DNA from 3 places in the Pseudomonas sp. S09G 359 genome. Region 2 is predicted to be linked to each of the others. Evidence: predicted binding sites of a transcription regulator. Region 2 holds the regulator's gene; each other region holds the start of a gene.
The links. The regulator sigma-54, encoded in region 2, starts transcription at its own class of promoters, with help from an activator protein. The targets are predictions, from matches to a motif close to ANTGGCATNNANNTTGCTNT.
Positions count from the first base shown of each region.

Region 1: flgB (flagellar basal body rod protein FlgB) is a predicted target of sigma-54. The motif match lies at 2,035-2,054, and genes of this name have one in related genera.
Region 3: glnK (P-II family nitrogen regulator) is a predicted target of sigma-54. The motif match lies at 1,991-2,010, and genes of this name have one in related genera.

Region 1 is NZ_CP025263.1:5,225,607-5,230,991, forward strand. It holds gene flgE (flagellar hook protein FlgE) at 1-362, opposite strand, end outside; gene flgD (flagellar hook assembly protein FlgD) at 394-1,113, opposite strand; gene flgC (flagellar basal body rod protein FlgC) at 1,130-1,582, opposite strand; gene flgB (flagellar basal body rod protein FlgB) at 1,586-1,993, opposite strand; gene cheR (protein-glutamate O-methyltransferase CheR) at 2,240-3,067, opposite strand; gene CXQ82_RS23880 (chemotaxis protein CheV) at 3,110-4,042, opposite strand; gene flgA (flagellar basal body P-ring formation chaperone FlgA) at 4,136-4,900, shown strand; gene flgM (flagellar biosynthesis anti-sigma factor FlgM) at 5,042-5,365, shown strand.
Region 2 is NZ_CP025263.1:1,041,421-1,046,805, reverse strand. It holds gene CXQ82_RS04635 (KpsF/GutQ family sugar-phosphate isomerase) at 1-497, shown strand, start outside; gene CXQ82_RS04630 (HAD family hydrolase) at 498-1,022, shown strand; gene lptC (LPS export ABC transporter periplasmic protein LptC) at 1,031-1,603, shown strand; gene lptA (lipopolysaccharide transport periplasmic protein LptA) at 1,590-2,123, shown strand; gene lptB (LPS export ABC transporter ATP-binding protein) at 2,123-2,848, shown strand; gene CXQ82_RS04610 (RNA polymerase factor sigma-54) at 3,045-4,538, shown strand; gene hpf (ribosome hibernation-promoting factor, HPF/YfiA family) at 4,614-4,919, shown strand; gene ptsN (PTS IIA-like nitrogen regulatory protein PtsN) at 4,930-5,385, shown strand, end outside.
Region 3 is NZ_CP025263.1:6,541,421-6,546,805, reverse strand. It holds gene CXQ82_RS30225 (YifB family Mg chelatase-like AAA ATPase) at 1-1,377, opposite strand, end outside; gene CXQ82_RS30220 (accessory factor UbiK family protein) at 1,532-1,795, opposite strand; gene glnK (P-II family nitrogen regulator) at 2,218-2,556, shown strand; gene CXQ82_RS30210 (ammonium transporter) at 2,591-3,928, shown strand; gene CXQ82_RS30205 (secondary thiamine-phosphate synthase enzyme YjbQ) at 4,139-4,564, shown strand; gene sutA (transcriptional regulator SutA) at 4,667-4,993, shown strand; gene CXQ82_RS30195 (HAD family hydrolase) at 5,202-5,385, opposite strand, start outside.

The DNA.
Region 1 (5,385 bases), 2.6 Mb from region 2:
GTACCGGTGTTGTTGGTGATGTAGCCGTCTTTATCCGCACGGAAAGCACCGCTGCGGGTGTACTCCAGCGAACCGTCGCTGCCTTTCTGTACGAAGAAGCCACCGCCCTGGATCGCCATGTCCAGAATGCCGCCGCTGCCATTGACGTCACCTTGGGTGAACTGCTGGGACACCGCCGCCAGGTTCACACCGTTACCGATGCTGTTCTGGCCGGTACCCAGCTTGGACGCGGCGTAGATGTCGGCAAATTCCGCACGCGACGATTTAAAGCCTGTGGTCGCGACGTTGGCGATGTTGTTGCCGGTCACGTCCAGTTGTTTGTTGGCCGCATAGAGACCGCTAAGGCCGATATTAAAAGACATGTTTCTCTCCTTCTGCCGTATTTAGCCGGCTCTATGTACCGATAGTCTGAATTTGCGACAGCTTGACGCTGCCCATGCCGCCCGCGAGGTTCAGCACCATTTCGCCGCCGGTCTTGCTCAATGTCACGCTGGTCACCGTGGCTGGCAGCGAAGTTGCCAGGGCCACGGCGTCGCCTTTGTCATTCTTGGTGGTGGCCGCGAAGGTATAGGTGCCGGCTGGGGCAACCTCACCCGCGTCGTTCTTGCCATCCCAGATGAAGTCGGAAGTACCGGCGCTTTGGGCACCCAGGTCGAGGGTGCGTACTACATTGCCGTTCGCGTCGGTGATCTTTACCGTGACGTTGCCGGTCGCAGCCGTTACCGCCACCGAACCGGTCATGCTCTTGCTCGTGTCCACCAGGGCCTTGTCGGTCTGGGTGATGATCGAACGGCCTACCAGCGACGACGCCTGCAACGCTTGCGAAGAGCTGAAGTTGCTGGAGATGGCATTCACCGAGTCATTCAGGGTGTTGATGCCTTCCAGGCTACTGAACTGCGCCAGCTGGGCCACGAACGCACCGTTGTCCTGAGGCGACAGTGGGTCCTGGTTCTTCAGCTGGGTGACCAGCAGTTGCAGGAACGCATCTTTGCCCAGCGACTGATTGCCGGTGGCAGCCGTGGAAACGCTGGACACGTTATCTGTCGCGGTCTTGACCTTAGTGTTGAAAAGGTCCTGGACTGCCGTGTTGGTAGAAGTATCAACGATGGCCATTATTTGGCGCCCCTTATCACTGACCCAGGGTCAGGACCTTCTGCATCATGGTTTTGGCGGTGTTCATCATTTCCGCGTTGGTCTGGAACGAGCGGCTGGCGGAGATCATGTCAGCCATTTCCTCGACCACGTTGACGTTCGGGTAGTACACGTAGCCTTTTTCGTTCGCCGCCGGATGGTTCGGCTCGTAGCGGGCTTCCAGATTGCTCTGGTCCTCAACTACGCCGAGTACCTGCACGCCTTGGCCTGCCGCATCCTGGTTCTGGAACAGCGAACTGCCGCTGCCGCTTTGACCCGCCTGGCCTTCCTGAAACATGGTGGCGAACACCGGGTGGCGGGCACGGTAGGTCTGGTCAATGCTCGAAGACACGGTCTCGGCGTTGGCGATGTTACTGGCGACGGTGTTCAAGCGCGTGGTCTGCGCGCTCATGCCACTGCCGGCAATATTAAAAACACTGGCTAGGGACATGGCTTATTCTCCACGCAGGGCTGACATCAGCCCTTTGAATTTGCTGTTGAGCAGGGTAAAGCTGGCCTGGAAGTTCACCGAGTTCTCGGCATAGGCCGATTGCTCCAGCTGGGCGTCCACGGTGTTCTGGTCGATCGACGGCTGCATCGGGGTGCGATACAGCAGCGACTCATCACCACTGCTCAGGCCTTGCGCTTCAATATGACGGCTGTTGGTCATGTTCAAGGCGAAGGTGCCGTTCTTGGTTTTGTCCTGCTGTGCGGCTAGCACGGCGGAGAAGTCCAGGTCCCGAGCCTTGTAGTTCGGGGTGTCGGCGTTGGCAATGTTGTTGGCCAGGACTTCAGCGCGCTGGGCGCGGAAGCCCAGGGCTTGTTCGTGGATACCGAGCGCTTTATCGAAGCTGATGCTCATGGCGGAAACCTTTAGGCTGACCTGCTTTTCGTAACAAGGTCATAGCAAGGCGCATGCCAGTTTTCGCGAGGCCCGTATTTCAAGGGTTTGCGGGATATTTGCCGGCGGCAATGCCAGAAAAGCGGCAAGCGGTTTCCGCGTGGCGCCAGTAAAGCGGCAATGGGCATTGCCGCTCTGTTGAAATTTGCCGCAGAAAAAAATGTGGGAGGGGGCAAGCCCCCTCCCACATTGTTGACCGAGTACGGCTTATTTCGCCTGGTAAATAATCCCCGGGCTGCACTGCACCATCTGGTAGTGATCCGGCAAGCCGTTCAGCGCTTCGGAAGCACCGAGGAACAGGTAGCCACCGCGCTTGAGCGTGCCATGGATGCGCAGCAGGATGTCCTTCTTCACCTCGGCCGAGAAGTAGATCAGCACGTTGCGGCAGAACACCATGTCGAACTTGCCCAGGCTGGCGTAGCTGTCGAGCAGGTTGAACGAGCGAAACTCCACACGGCTCTTGATCGGCGCCTTGACCGCCCAACGCCCCGCCCCTTTCGGATCGAAGTAACGTTGCAGGCGCTCCTGGGACAAACCACGGCCCAAGGCCAGGCTGTCGTACTCGCCGGTCTTGCAGTTGGTGAGCATGGTGCCGGACAGGTCGGTGGCAACGATTTGCGCGCCGGCCTTGAGCTGGCCCATGTTGGTCCGCTCGAACTCATCGATGGACATCGAGATCGAATACGGCTCCTGCCCCGAGGAACACGCCGCCGACCAGATTCGCAGGCGCTGGCCCGGGCTGGCCTTGATGGCTTCCGGCAGCACCTTGCTCTTGAGCACTTCAAACGGGTAGGTGTCACGAAACCACAGGGTTTCGTTGGTGGTCATGGCATCGACCACCATTTCCTTGAGCCCACTGCGCGGCTGGCCCTGAATACGCTGGACCAGCTCGCCCAAGGACTTGATGCCCTGCTGTTCCATCAGTTTGTTGAGACGGCTGGATACCAGGTACTGCTTGTTTTCACCGAGCAATATGCCACAGGCTTTTTCCAGGAAGACCCGGAACTGTTCGAAATCCAAATTACCCGTAGACAATGATACCGCCTCTTAAATCGTGTGACCGCCAGGGAAAACCCCTTAGCCGTGATCTGCTGCCTTGATCCGGTCGACTACCCGGTTTGCCAGGTCATCAGGACGGAATTTGGCCAGAAAGTCATCGGCACCGACTTTCTTGACCATCGCCTGATTGAATACACCCGACAATGAAGTATGCAGGATGATATGCAATTTTTGCATGCGTGGGTCGTTGCGTATCTCGGCCGTGAGGGTGTAGCCATCCATTTCCGGCATCTCGATGTCGGAGATCATCATCAAGAATTCTTCTTCCGGCTTCTTGCCGTCATCCACCAGCTTGCGCAGGTAATCCAACGCCTGGCGGCCATCATTGAGGGCCACCACTTCCACACCGACGGTTTGCAGGCAACGGGTCACCTGCTTGCGCGCCACCGAGGAGTCATCCACGGTCAGCACCCGCAGGGAGATCGCCTTGTGCGCCGTTTCGGCATCCACCACACCCACGGAAATCGATTCCGAGGTGGGCGCCACTTCGGCGAGGATCTTCTCTACGTCGATGATTTCCACCAACTGGTTATCCACTCGCGTCACCGCCGTGAGGTAGTGATCACGGCCGGTGCCCTTGGGCGGCGGATGGATCTCTTCCCAGTTCATGTTGACGATGCGTTCCACCGAGCGCACCAGGAAACCCTGGGTCTTGGTGTTGTATTCGGTAATGATGACAAACGGGTTCTCACGGTCCTGCAACGGAGCCGAACCGGTGGCCAGGGCCAGGTCGAGAATCGGGATGGTCGCACCACGGATGCTGGCAACGCCACACACCACCGGGCTGGACTTGGGCATGATCGTCAGCTTGGGGCATTGCAGCACTTCCCGCACCTTGAACACGTTGATGCCATACAGCTGCTTGCCATCCAGGCGAAAAAGCAACAACTCCAGGCGATTCTGCCCTACCAGCTGTGTGCGCTGGTTTACTGAATCCATTACACCTGCCATGCCTTTACTCCTACGCTAAAACCTTTGGCCTATTACCTATAGGGCAGACGCGCACCCAACACTAAACGGCACGAGCTTTGCAATTTACCGATCATGGACATTAAAACGACAGTTTCCCGACGCCTACGATTCCCACAGTACCGCAGATTGCTCTGCGCCTGCGTGGCGCTGCTGGCTGCAAGCCTGGGAGCCGCGGCCCGCGCAGACAACGTCACCTTGCCTGATCTACTTATCGGCGTCACCCAAGGCTTTCTTGAGTTCACTGTAGAAGATTATCTGGCGACCACCCAGACGCCTGGGCGTTATGAAATCCAGGTCAGCCAGTTGGACCCTCGCTTGCGCATGCCCATGTGCGACAAGGAATTGACAGCCACCCTGGAAAGCCCGGCCCAGCCGATCGGCCGCGTGACCGTAAAGGTACGCTGTGATGGCGCCTCGCCCTGGACGGTGTTCGTGCCGGCGCAGGTCAAACTGTTTCGCGACGTAGTGGTGGTTGCGCGCCCGCTGAAACGCACCGGCATCATCGGTTTCGAGGATGTTGTACTGCGCGAACGCGACATCAGCATGATCAGCCAGGGCTACCTGACGTCCCTCGACCAGGCCGTTGGGCAGAAATTAACCCGACCAGTGGTCACAGACCAGGTCATCACCTTGGTGCATCTTGAGCAGGCCGAAGTGATTCGCAAGGGCGACCAGGTGGTGATTTCCGCCAGCAGCGGCGCGCTGAACGTAAAGATGCCGGGTGAAGCGCTTTCCAACGGCGGCATGAGCGAACAGATCCGGGTCAAGAACCTCAACTCCAATCGCGTGATCAAGGCGCGGGTCACAGCGCCTGGCCAAGTGGAGGTGGCCTTATAGACCACTGGTATCAGACGCCGGCTTTTCCTACACTGTCGACTGGGCGCCGGCCTGTGCAGTTTATTGTCAATTGCGCCTAAAGTTTGTCCGGGTATGGCCGAAAACATGGCAAGCGTCCAAATACCCAGAGGTTTTTTTATCATGGTCATCGATTTCAGTCGTTTAAATAACACCCCGGCCACGTCGGGCACTACGCGCACCACGGGTGCCAAGGACAGCGTAGAAGCCAAGGCCCAGCCACTGCCCGCCAAGGCAGAACAGGCCAGCGCCAGCCAGAGCGGGGAATCCGTACACCTGAGCAATGAGGCTCAACAGTTGCAGAAGGTCACTGACTCGCTGCGCGATCAACCGGAAGTCAATAAAGCCCGTGTGGCCGAATTGAAACAGGCAATCGCCGATGGCAGCTATAAAGTCGACAGCAACCGTGTAGCCAGCAAGCTGCTTAATTTCGAAGCCGAGCGCTAGGCAAAGGCCTGCGCCGGGCT
Region 2 (5,385 bases):
CCGCGGCCCTGGTCATGGGCGACGCCCTGGCCGTGGCACTGCTGGAAGCCCGCGGCTTTACCGCCGAAGATTTCGCGTTTTCCCACCCGGGTGGCGCACTGGGTCGCCGCCTGCTGCTTAAAGTGGAAAACGTCATGCACTCGGGCGATGAATTGCCCCACGTCCAGCGCGGCACCCTGCTTAAGGACGCGCTGATGGAAATGACCCGCAAGGGCCTGGGCATGACCGTGATCCTGGAAGCCGACGGGCGCCTGGCCGGAGTCTTCACCGACGGCGACTTGCGCCGCACCCTGGACCGCACCATTGATATCCACACCGCTACCATCGATGCGGTAATGACACCCCATGGCAAGACCGCACGCCCGGAAATGCTGGCGGCCGAAGCCTTGAAGATCATGGAAGACCACAAGATTGGCGCGCTGGTGGTGGTCGATGGCAACGACTACCCGATTGGCGCCCTGAACATGCACGACTTGCTGCGTGCGGGAGTGATGTAAATGACCAGCGACCTGATGCAACGCGGCAAAAACATCAAGCTGGCGATTTTCGACGTTGACGGCGTGCTGACCGACGGCCGCCTGTATTTCCTCGAGGATGGCAGCGAGTTCAAGACGTTCAACACCCTCGACGGCCAGGGCATCAAGATGCTGATGGCGGCGGGCGTGCAAACAGCGATTATCAGCGGCAGAAAAACCCCCGTTGTGGAACGCCGCGCACAAAACCTGGGGATTCCTCACCTGTATCAGGGCCGTGAGGATAAACTGGTGGTTCTTGACGAGCTTCTTGGCCAACTCAACCTAAGCTATGAGCAGGTTGCTTATTTGGGCGACGACCTGCCCGACCTGCCGGTCATTCGCCGAGTCGGCCTGGGCATGGCCGTCGCCAATGCTGCAGCGTTTGTTCGCGAGCACGCCCATGGCATCACCACTGCACGCGGTGGCGAAGGCGCCGCCCGCGAGTTCTGCGAGCTGATTCTGCGTGCCCAGGGCAGCCTTGAAGCGGCCCACGCCGCCTACTTATAGAGCGTTTTATGCTGAGCAAAAAGATTCGCAACTTCCTGCTATTCGGGGTCATCGCCGCGCTGTTTCTCGCGGTGGGCTACTGGAATATCAGCCCTGAGCGCTTCCTCGACCAGCCTGCTGCGCAGGTTGACGAAGGGGCTATCGACTACTACGCGATCAACGCCAAGAGCGTGCAGTTCCTGCCCGACGGCAAGGTGCAGTACGAGATGACATCGGACAAGGTCGAGCATTTGAAGGCCACCGAGGTCACCCTGCTGACCAACCCGGACATAAACATCTACCGCGGCACCGAGTTCCCATGGCACGTCACCAGCAAACGTGGCGAGGTCAACCCGGACGGCACCGAGGTGGAGCTGATCGATTCGGTACGCGTTGCGCGCACTGATGCAAAAAACCGCGACACGGTGATTACCAGCAGTCGCATGACCGTATTCCCGCAGAAGCAATATGCGCAGACCGAGCAAGACGTTAGAATCGACGGCGCTGGCGGTGTATCGACTGGCAAGGGAATGAAAGCGTATTTGAAAGAAAGCAGGATACACCTGCTATCGAACGTAAGAGGACAGTATGAGGCTCGTTAAAACTCTCCCTATTTTGCTCGGTCTGGGCGCAGCACTGGGAAGCGTGAGCGCCTGGGCTCTGCCGAACGATAGCCAGCAACCGATCCACATCTCGGCTGACGATGCGCAGCTGGATGACAAGCAAGGTGTTGCCACCTACACCGGCGGCGTGATCATCACCCAAGGGTCGATGAAGATCACCGGTAATACCGTGACACTGACGCGCACCCAAAACGGTGACATCGACGTCGTGACCTCGGTAGGCAACCTGGCTTACTTCGAACAGAAGCAGTCCGCTGCCGATACCGGCCCGATGAAGGGCTACGGCAAGACTATCCAGTACCACGCCCAGCAGAACCGCATCGTGCTGATCGACCAGGCCAAGGTACTGAGCCCCGACGGCAACTCCACGGAAGGTGAAAAAATCACCTATGACACCGTGAAACAGATCGCTAACGCCGGTCGCGCCAATGGCTCCAAGGTCACCGCGCCACGTCCACGCATCGACATGGTTATCCAGCCGAAGAAGAAGGCCGAGTAATGGCAACCCTGAAAGCCCAGCATCTGGCCAAGGCCTATAAAAGCCGTCAGGTCGTGCGCGACGTCAGCCTGTCGATCGACAGCGGCCAGATCGTCGGCTTGCTCGGCCCCAACGGCGCCGGCAAGACCACTTGCTTCTACATGATCGTCGGCCTGGTCCAGGCGGACCAGGGTCGCGTCCTGATCGACGACCTGGACGTCAGCCACCAGCCCATGCACGGCCGCGCCCGTGCCGGTATCGGCTATCTTCCGCAAGAAGCGTCGATCTTCCGCAAACTGTCGGTAGCCGACAACATCATGGCGATTCTCGAGACCCGCAAGGAACTCGACCGCGATGGCCGCCGCAAGGAGCTGGAAAGCCTGTTGCAGGAATTCCATATCAACCACATTCGCGACAACCTGGGCATGAGCCTGTCCGGTGGTGAACGTCGCCGTGTGGAGATCGCCCGAGCCCTGGCCACTGCACCCAAGTTCATCCTGCTGGATGAACCGTTTGCCGGCGTCGACCCGATCTCGGTCGGCGACATCAAGCAGATCATCCATCACCTCAAGGCCAAGGGTATCGGTGTACTGATCACCGACCACAACGTGCGCGAGACTCTCGATATCTGCGAAACCGCGTATATCGTCAACGATGGCCAGCTGATCGCCGAAGGCGATTCCGCCACTATCCTGGCCAACGAACTGGTCAAGGAAGTGTACCTGGGTCACGAGTTCCGCCTGTAAACCTGCCTGTAGAAACTGGCGGTGGCAGGTCGTTTGCCCGAAGCGCGGGAGTCAATGAAAACCTCCGGATTTTTATTGTTACCGCGCTCTAGGCAAAGCCCCCGATATCAGGCATATAATTTGCTTATGTTTGGCGCTCACGCGCCCTGTCGTGGATGGCGCATTGCGCCGGCGAATAAGGTGTTAAGCCCCTGCCATGAAACCATCGCTAGTCCTGAGAATGGGCCAGCAGCTGACGATGACACCGCAGCTGCAACAGGCCATCCGCCTGCTCCAATTGTCGACCCTGGACCTGCAACAGGAAATCCAGGAGGCCCTGGAGTCCAATCCGATGCTCGAACGCCAGGAAGAAGGCGACGACTTCGATAATGCAGACCCGCTGGCCGACAACATCGAGCAAAAACCCAACCCCGACGTGCAGGAACCGTCCTACCAGGAAACCGCCCCCACGGTGGATAACCTCGAGGAAGGCGACTGGAACGAACGCATTCCCAACGAACTCCCGGTGGACACCGCCTGGGAAGACGTCTACCAGACCAGCGCCAGCAGCCTGCCGAGCAATGATGACGACGAGTGGGACTTCACCACCCGTACCTCCGCCGGCGAAAGCCTGCAGAGCCATTTGCTGTGGCAACTGAACCTGGCGCCGATGTCGGATACCGATCGCCTGATCGCCGTCACCCTGATCGACTGCATCAACAACCAGGGTTATCTGGACGAGACGCTCGAAGAGATCCTTGAAGCCTTCGATCCGGAACTCGACATCGAGCTGGACGAGATCGAAGCCGTCCTGCACCGCATCCAGCAGTTCGAGCCTGCCGGCATCGGCGCCCGCTCCCTCAGCGAATGCCTGCTGCTGCAACTGCGCCAGCTGCCCGCCAAGACCCCTTGGCTGGCCGAGGCCCAGCGCCTGGTCACCGACTACATCGATTTGCTCGGCAGCCGCGACTACAGCCAGCTGATGCGCCGCATGAAGCTCAAGGAAGACGACCTGCGCCAGGTCATCGAGCTGGTGCAAAGCCTCAATCCACGCCCAGGTTCGCAGATCGAGTCCAGCGAAGCCGAATACGTCGTCCCCGACGTCATCGTGCGCAAGGACAACGAGCGCTGGTTGGTGGAGCTGAATCAGGAATCGGTGCCACGCCTGCGGGTCAACCCGCAATATGCCGGTTTCGTACGCCGCGCCGACACCAGCGCCGACAACACCTTCATGCGCAACCAGTTGCAGGAAGCACGCTGGTTCATCAAGAGCCTGCAAAGCCGCAACGAAACCCTGATGAAAGTCGCCACCCAGATCGTCGAGCATCAGCGCGGCTTCCTGGAATACGGCGACGAAGCGATGAAACCGCTGGTTCTGCACGATATTGCCGAGGCGGTAGGCATGCACGAATCGACGATTTCCCGGGTGACCACGCAGAAATTCATGCATACCCCACGGGGTATTTATGAACTGAAATACTTTTTCTCCAGCCATGTAAGCACCTCCGAAGGCGGTGAATGCTCGTCCACGGCGATCCGCGCGATCATCAAAAAACTGGTTGCCGCGGAAAATCAGAAAAAGCCGTTGAGTGACAGCAAGATCGCTGGTTTACTGGAGGCACAAGGCATTCAGGTCGCCCGTCGAACCGTCGCCAAGTACCGCGAGTCCCTCGGGATCGCGCCTTCCAGCGAGCGTAAGCGTTTGATGTGACGGGCGGGCCACAGCGTTCCAGTGGTGGGTATTCCTGCCCACCGCTTTATGCACTGGCAACGAAGGAGAAGCTGTATGCAAGTCAACATCAGTGGACACCAGCTGGAAGTCACCAAACCCCTGCGTGAGTACACCGAGAGCAAGCTGAACAAGCTTGCGGGGCATTTTGACAAGATCACCAATGTGCAGGTCATCATGGAGGTCGATAAGCTCAAGCAAAAAATCGAGGCCACCCTGCACGTACCGAATGCCAAGCTCGTCGCCAATGCGGAACATGAAGACATGTACGCGGCGATTGACTCGCTCTACGACAAGCTGGACCGCCAACTCATAAAGCATAAGGAAAAGAATCTGCACCTGATGCAAGGTACAGGTCGCTAACTCTCCCCCCATGATCCGACTTGAAACCATCCTGACCCCCGGCCGTTCCCTCGTGAACGCGCCGGGCGGCAGCAAGAAGAAAGCCCTCGAGCAAATTGCCAACCTGATCAGCCGCGAAGTGCCTGAGCTGGAGATGCAAGATGTCTACGAGGCTCTGATTGCCCGTGAAAAACTCGGCTCCACGGGTTTTGGCAACGGCATCGCCATTCCTCACTGCCGCCTCAAAGGCTGCGAGACACCGGTCAGCGCCCTGCTGCACCTGGACGCTCCCATCGATTTCGACGCCATCGACGGTGCCCCGGTCGACCTGCTGTTTGTACTGCTGGTCCCACAGGCTGCCACCGATGCGCACCTGGAACTGCTCCGGCAGATCGCCAGCATGCTCGACCGCAAGGAAGTACGCGACAAACTGCGCAGTGCCAGCAGCAATGAGGCGTTGTATCAGGTTGTCCTGGATGAACAAAAC
Region 3 (5,385 bases), 1.3 Mb from region 2:
CAGCGATAACGTCAGCCGTTCGCAGGCACTTTCCAGCCAGCCTTCGTCGGTCTTTGCCAGCGTGCAGTGCTTGCGCAGCCCCGGCAGGTCCAGGAAGGCATTGGCGCACCCCTGGCGCCGCTGCTGAAGCTCGCGGGCCTCGGCAACCTGTGCCGAGGCCGTCGCCGTGTTATCGCCGGCCTGCTGCGCAGGGTTCAGCGCAGTGGCTTCCCGCGCCACGGTGAGGTGCAGGTCGATGCGGTCCAGCAACGGTCCGGAGAGTTTGTTGCGATAGCGCTGGATCTGCTCCGGCGTACAGCGACAACGCCCGCTGGGTTCGCCGAGGTAACCGCAAGGGCAGGGGTTCATCGCCGCGACCAGTTGAAAGCGTGCGGGGAAGCTCACTCGGTCGCGCGCCCGGGAAATCACAATATGGCCGGATTCCAGAGGTTCGCGCAGCACCTCCAGTACCTTGCGATCAAACTCCGGCAGCTCATCCAGAAACAGCACGCCGTGATGGGCCAGGGTGATTTCCCCTGGCTGCGGTTTCGAGCCGCCGCCCACCAGCGCCGGGCCCGAGGCCGAATGATGTGGCTGGCGAAACGGCCGATGGGGCCAATGGCTCAAGGGCGCCAGGCTGACCACGGACTGAATCGCCGCGACTTCAAGGGCTTCCTGCTCGCTCAATGGCGGCAGTAACCCGGGCAGGCGGCTGGCGAGCAAGGTCTTGCCGGTGCCGGGTGGGCCGCTGAACAAAAGGTTGTGCGCGCCTGCGGCAGCAATCAGCAAGGCGCGCTTGGCCGCGATCTGGCCCTGCACTTCACTCAGGTCCGGGTAGGGCTTGTTCAAAAACAGTAAGCCATCGGACTTGTAGGGCTCAATCGGCACATGCCCATTCAGGTGTGCCACCACCTGCAGCAGGTGATCCACGGCGATCACCTTCAAGCCTGACGCCAGGCACGCTTCCTCGGCATTCGCCCGAGGCACTATCACGGTGCGCCCGGCCTTGCGTGCCGCCAACGCGGCCGGCAATACGCCTTTGACCGCACGCACTTCACCGGACAAGGCCAGTTCGCCCAGGCATTCCACGTCGTCGAGCATCAACGCTGGCACCTGCACACTCGCGGCCAGGATCCCCAGGGCAATCGCCAGGTCAAAACGCCCGCCGTCCTTGGGCAGGTCGGCGGGCGCGAGGTTGAGCGTGATGCGGCGTGATGGATATTGCAGGGCCGAGTTGAGAATGGCGCTGCGCACGCGGTCCTTGCTTTCCTTGACGGCGGTTTCCGGCAGGCCCACCAGCGTCAGGGACGGCAGACCATTGGCCATATGCACTTCGACGGTGACGGCAGGGGCTTCGACGCCGATCTGGGCGCGGCTGTGGACGATGGCGAGAGACATGCTCGTTCCTTGAAAGGGAGGGCCGCTTCCTGCGGTATTTCAAGGGTAGACGAGGGTTGAAGCGATCGATGCGGGGAGGTTTTACAGAACGTATCCAACCAGCGACACAGCGCAAATGTGGGAGCTGGCAAGCCAGCTCCCACAGGGGTCGCGTTTATTCAGCCGATGTCGGCGCCAACCGCGCTTCCAACTCCGCCACCTTCGCCTCCAGGCTCTCCAACCGTGCACGGGTGCGGGCCAGGACGACCATCTGGCTATCGAATTCTTCGCGGCTCACCAGGTCGAGCTTGCTGAAGCCACTTTGCAGCAGTGCCTTGAACTGGCTTTCGATTTCATTGCGGGGCAGCGGGGTGTCGCCGCTGAACAGGCGAGAGGCGTGGCCGCTCAGGGCGTCGAGGAGGTCTTTGGGCGCGAGCATGGGAAACATTCCGGAAAAACTGTTGGCGGGCAGTGTATCACGCAGCGTCTATAGTCTTTTCCAAGGCCCTGTACGCACGCTTTTCGCGCATGGGGCTGGGCGCGGTCGCACTGTTTTCGTGCGCATTGTGGCCGCGAATCCGCCCCGCAGGTGCGCATAGGTGGGCAAAGGACTGATTTCAGTGATTTTTACGGAGCTGGCAAGGTTTCTGCTTAGACGATCATGACCCATGCACTGATGCAGTCGCTGTGACGAATGCAGTGCGCCGACGGATCAGGGGTACAGGTTTCGTCATCAGTGGTTCGCTGGCGTCGCAACGGCAACTGCGCTGCGACGACGCGTTACAAAGCCAGGCACTGCGCTTAGACTTGAGACGGGTTTGTTTTCCTGGGGCAAGTCCACCAATTCGGGAGAGAGTTTTCATGAAGCTAGTCACTGCCATCATCAAGCCGTTCAAGTTGGACGATGTACGCGAGTCGTTGTCCGAAATCGGCGTGCAGGGCATTACCGTTACTGAGGTCAAAGGCTTCGGTCGGCAGAAGGGTCACACCGAGCTGTATCGCGGCGCGGAATACGTAGTCGATTTCCTGCCGAAGGTGAAGATTGATGTCGCCATCGACGACAAGGATCTTGATCGGGTTATCGAGGCGATAACCAAGGCCGCCAACACCGGCAAGATCGGTGACGGCAAGATCTTCGTGGTCAATCTGGAACAGGCTATTCGCATCCGTACCGGCGAAACCGATACTGACGCAATCTAAGCCGCCAAACCCCAACGCCCCAGGAGAAAACAATATGACTCTGCGTAAATTCGCAGGGCTCGGAGCCCTGCTGTCCATCGTAATGCCAAGCCTGGCCATGGCGGCAGACGAAGTGGCTGCTCCAGTCCTCAATTCCGGCGACACCGCATGGATGCTGACATCCACGGCGCTGGTGCTGTTCATGACCATTCCAGGCCTGGCGCTGTTCTACGGCGGCATGGTGCGTTCCAAAAACATTCTTTCCGTGATGATGCAATGTTTCGCCATCACCGGCCTGATCACCATCCTGTGGTTCGTCTACGGCTACAGCATGGCGTTCGACACTACCGGGATGGAAGCAGGCGTCGTCAACTTCAACTCGTTCGTGGGCGGCTTGTCCAAGCTGTTCCTGTCGGGTGTGACCCCGGCGAGCATCACAGGTCCAGCGGCATTGTTCCCTGAGGCCGTGTTCGTCACCTTCCAGATGACCTTCGCCATCATCACCCCGGCGCTGATCGTCGGCGCCTTCGCCGAGCGTATGAAGTTCTCCGCGATGCTGATCTTCATGGCCGTCTGGTTCACCCTGGTCTACGCACCGATTGCCCACATGGTCTGGGGCGGTCCAGGTTCTTTGCTGGGCGACTGGGGCGTGCTGGACTTCGCTGGCGGCACCGTGGTGCACATCAACGCCGGTGTGGCTGGCCTGGTGGCGTGCATCGTGCTCGGCAAGCGTAAAGGCTTCCCGACCACCCCGATGGCGCCTCACAACCTGGGTTACACCCTGGTGGGTGCGGCAATGCTGTGGGTTGGCTGGTTCGGCTTCAACGCCGGTTCTGCTGCGGCGGCCAACGGCACTGCCGGTATGGCAATGCTGGTGACTCAGATCGCAACCGCTGCTGCTGCACTGGGCTGGATGTTCGCCGAGTGGGTCACCCACGGTAAGCCAAGCGCACTGGGCATCGCCTCGGGTGTGGTTGCCGGCCTGGTTGCCATTACCCCGGCCGCTGGCACCGTAGGCCCGATGGGCGCCCTGGTGATCGGCCTGGTCGCCGGTGTGATCTGCTTCTTCTGCGCCACCAGCCTCAAGCGCAAGCTGGGCTACGACGACTCCCTGGACGCGTTCGGCGTGCACGGTATCGGCGGTATCGTCGGTGCGATCCTCACCGGTGTGTTCGCAGCCCCTGCACTTGGCGGCTTCGGCACCGTGACTGACGTGGCGGCACAGGTCTGGATCCAGGCCAAAGGCGTCGGCTTCACCGTGATCTACACGGCGATCGTGACCTTCATCATCCTCAAGGTGCTGGACATGGTCATGGGCCTGCGGGTTACCGAGGAAGAAGAGGCGGTCGGCCTCGACCTGGCGCAACACAACGAACGCGGCTACAACTTGTAAGTACGCGAAAAAAAATGCCCGGCTTGCCGGGCATTTTTTTGTCTGGTGTTTGTCAGTCGTAGGACGTTGTACCGGTTTTCGCGCTGAGTTTGTGATCGGGCGCACACGGTACTTTTCAGCATGCGAATGTCTTACAGGCATGTAGGCGTATTCGACACTTTGTTTTTTCCCAGAGCGCGCTAGAATGCGCGCCGATGGGCGGAGAACTGTATGTGGCAACAGACCCTGATTACCCTGCGGGCCAAGCCCCGGGGCTTTCACCTGGTGACAGACGAGTTACTGGCCGGCTTGCCTGAGTTGAAGGCGTGTCGTGTGGGCCTGTTGCATCTGTGGCTGCAGCACACCTCGGCCTCGTTGACCGTCAACGAGAATGCCGATCCGGCGGTTCGTCGTGACTTCGAGCGTTTCTTCAATTCGCTGGTGCCGCAAGGCCAGGCCGGATTCGAGCACAACGACGAAGGCCCGGATGATCTGCCGGCGCACTTCAAGGCCAGCCTCCTGGGCTGTCAGCTGAGTTTGCCGGTGAAGGCCGGCCGTTTGGCGATGGGGACCTGGCAAGGGGTTTATCTAGGCGAGCACCGTGATCATGGCGGTGCTCGTAAAGTCCTCGCCACCTTGCACGGTGATGGGGCATAAGCCACTGGAAATCCTGTGGATGTTGATTTTCTTCCGGCAACCTCGACAGAGGGTGAAGCTGGGCTATAACTAATCTGCTTTTCGCAAGTCATGAGGTAGAACATGAGCGACGATGATCTGGAAAACGACGAACTGGAAGTAGGTGACGAAGACGACACCGAAGAAGGTCTTGAAGCGGCGGCGGAAGACGTTGCTGACGACGACGGTGGCGATGACGCGCCTGCCCCGGCTGCCAAAGGCAAGGCCAAGGCTGCTGTGTCGGTAGATGAATTGCCGAGCGTTGAGGCCAAGAACAAAGAGCGCGATGCGCTGGCCCGTGCGATGGAAGAATTCCTCGCTAAAGGCGGCAAAGTGCAGGAAGTCGAGGCCAACGTGGTGGCAGACCCACCGAAGAAGCCGGATAACAAGTACGGCAGCCGACCTATCTGAGGTCAGCCACCTGCTTGCTGAGAGAGCCCGCCGTCGCTGCGGGCTTTTTCATGGGTGGAATAAATTCCTCCAAGCTACTGCGGATCAAATGTGGGAGGGGGCTTGCCCCCGATGGCAGTGGGTCAGCCAGTACATCAGGTGACTGATACACCGCTATCGGGGGCAAGCCCCCTCCCACATTTGGATATTCAGTGTTGCTGCTGCAGTGTTACTGCCAGTTGCGAAGCAATTCCGGCAACTCCGTCAGGCTGCGGATCTGTGCATCTGGATGTTTGTCTCCTTCCCACACCTTACCCGTCGGGTTGAACCACACCGCCCGCAGCCCCGCCGCTTGTGCTCCGGCAATGTCATCGCCTGGGTGATCGCCGATGTGCACCGCCGCACTGGCATCC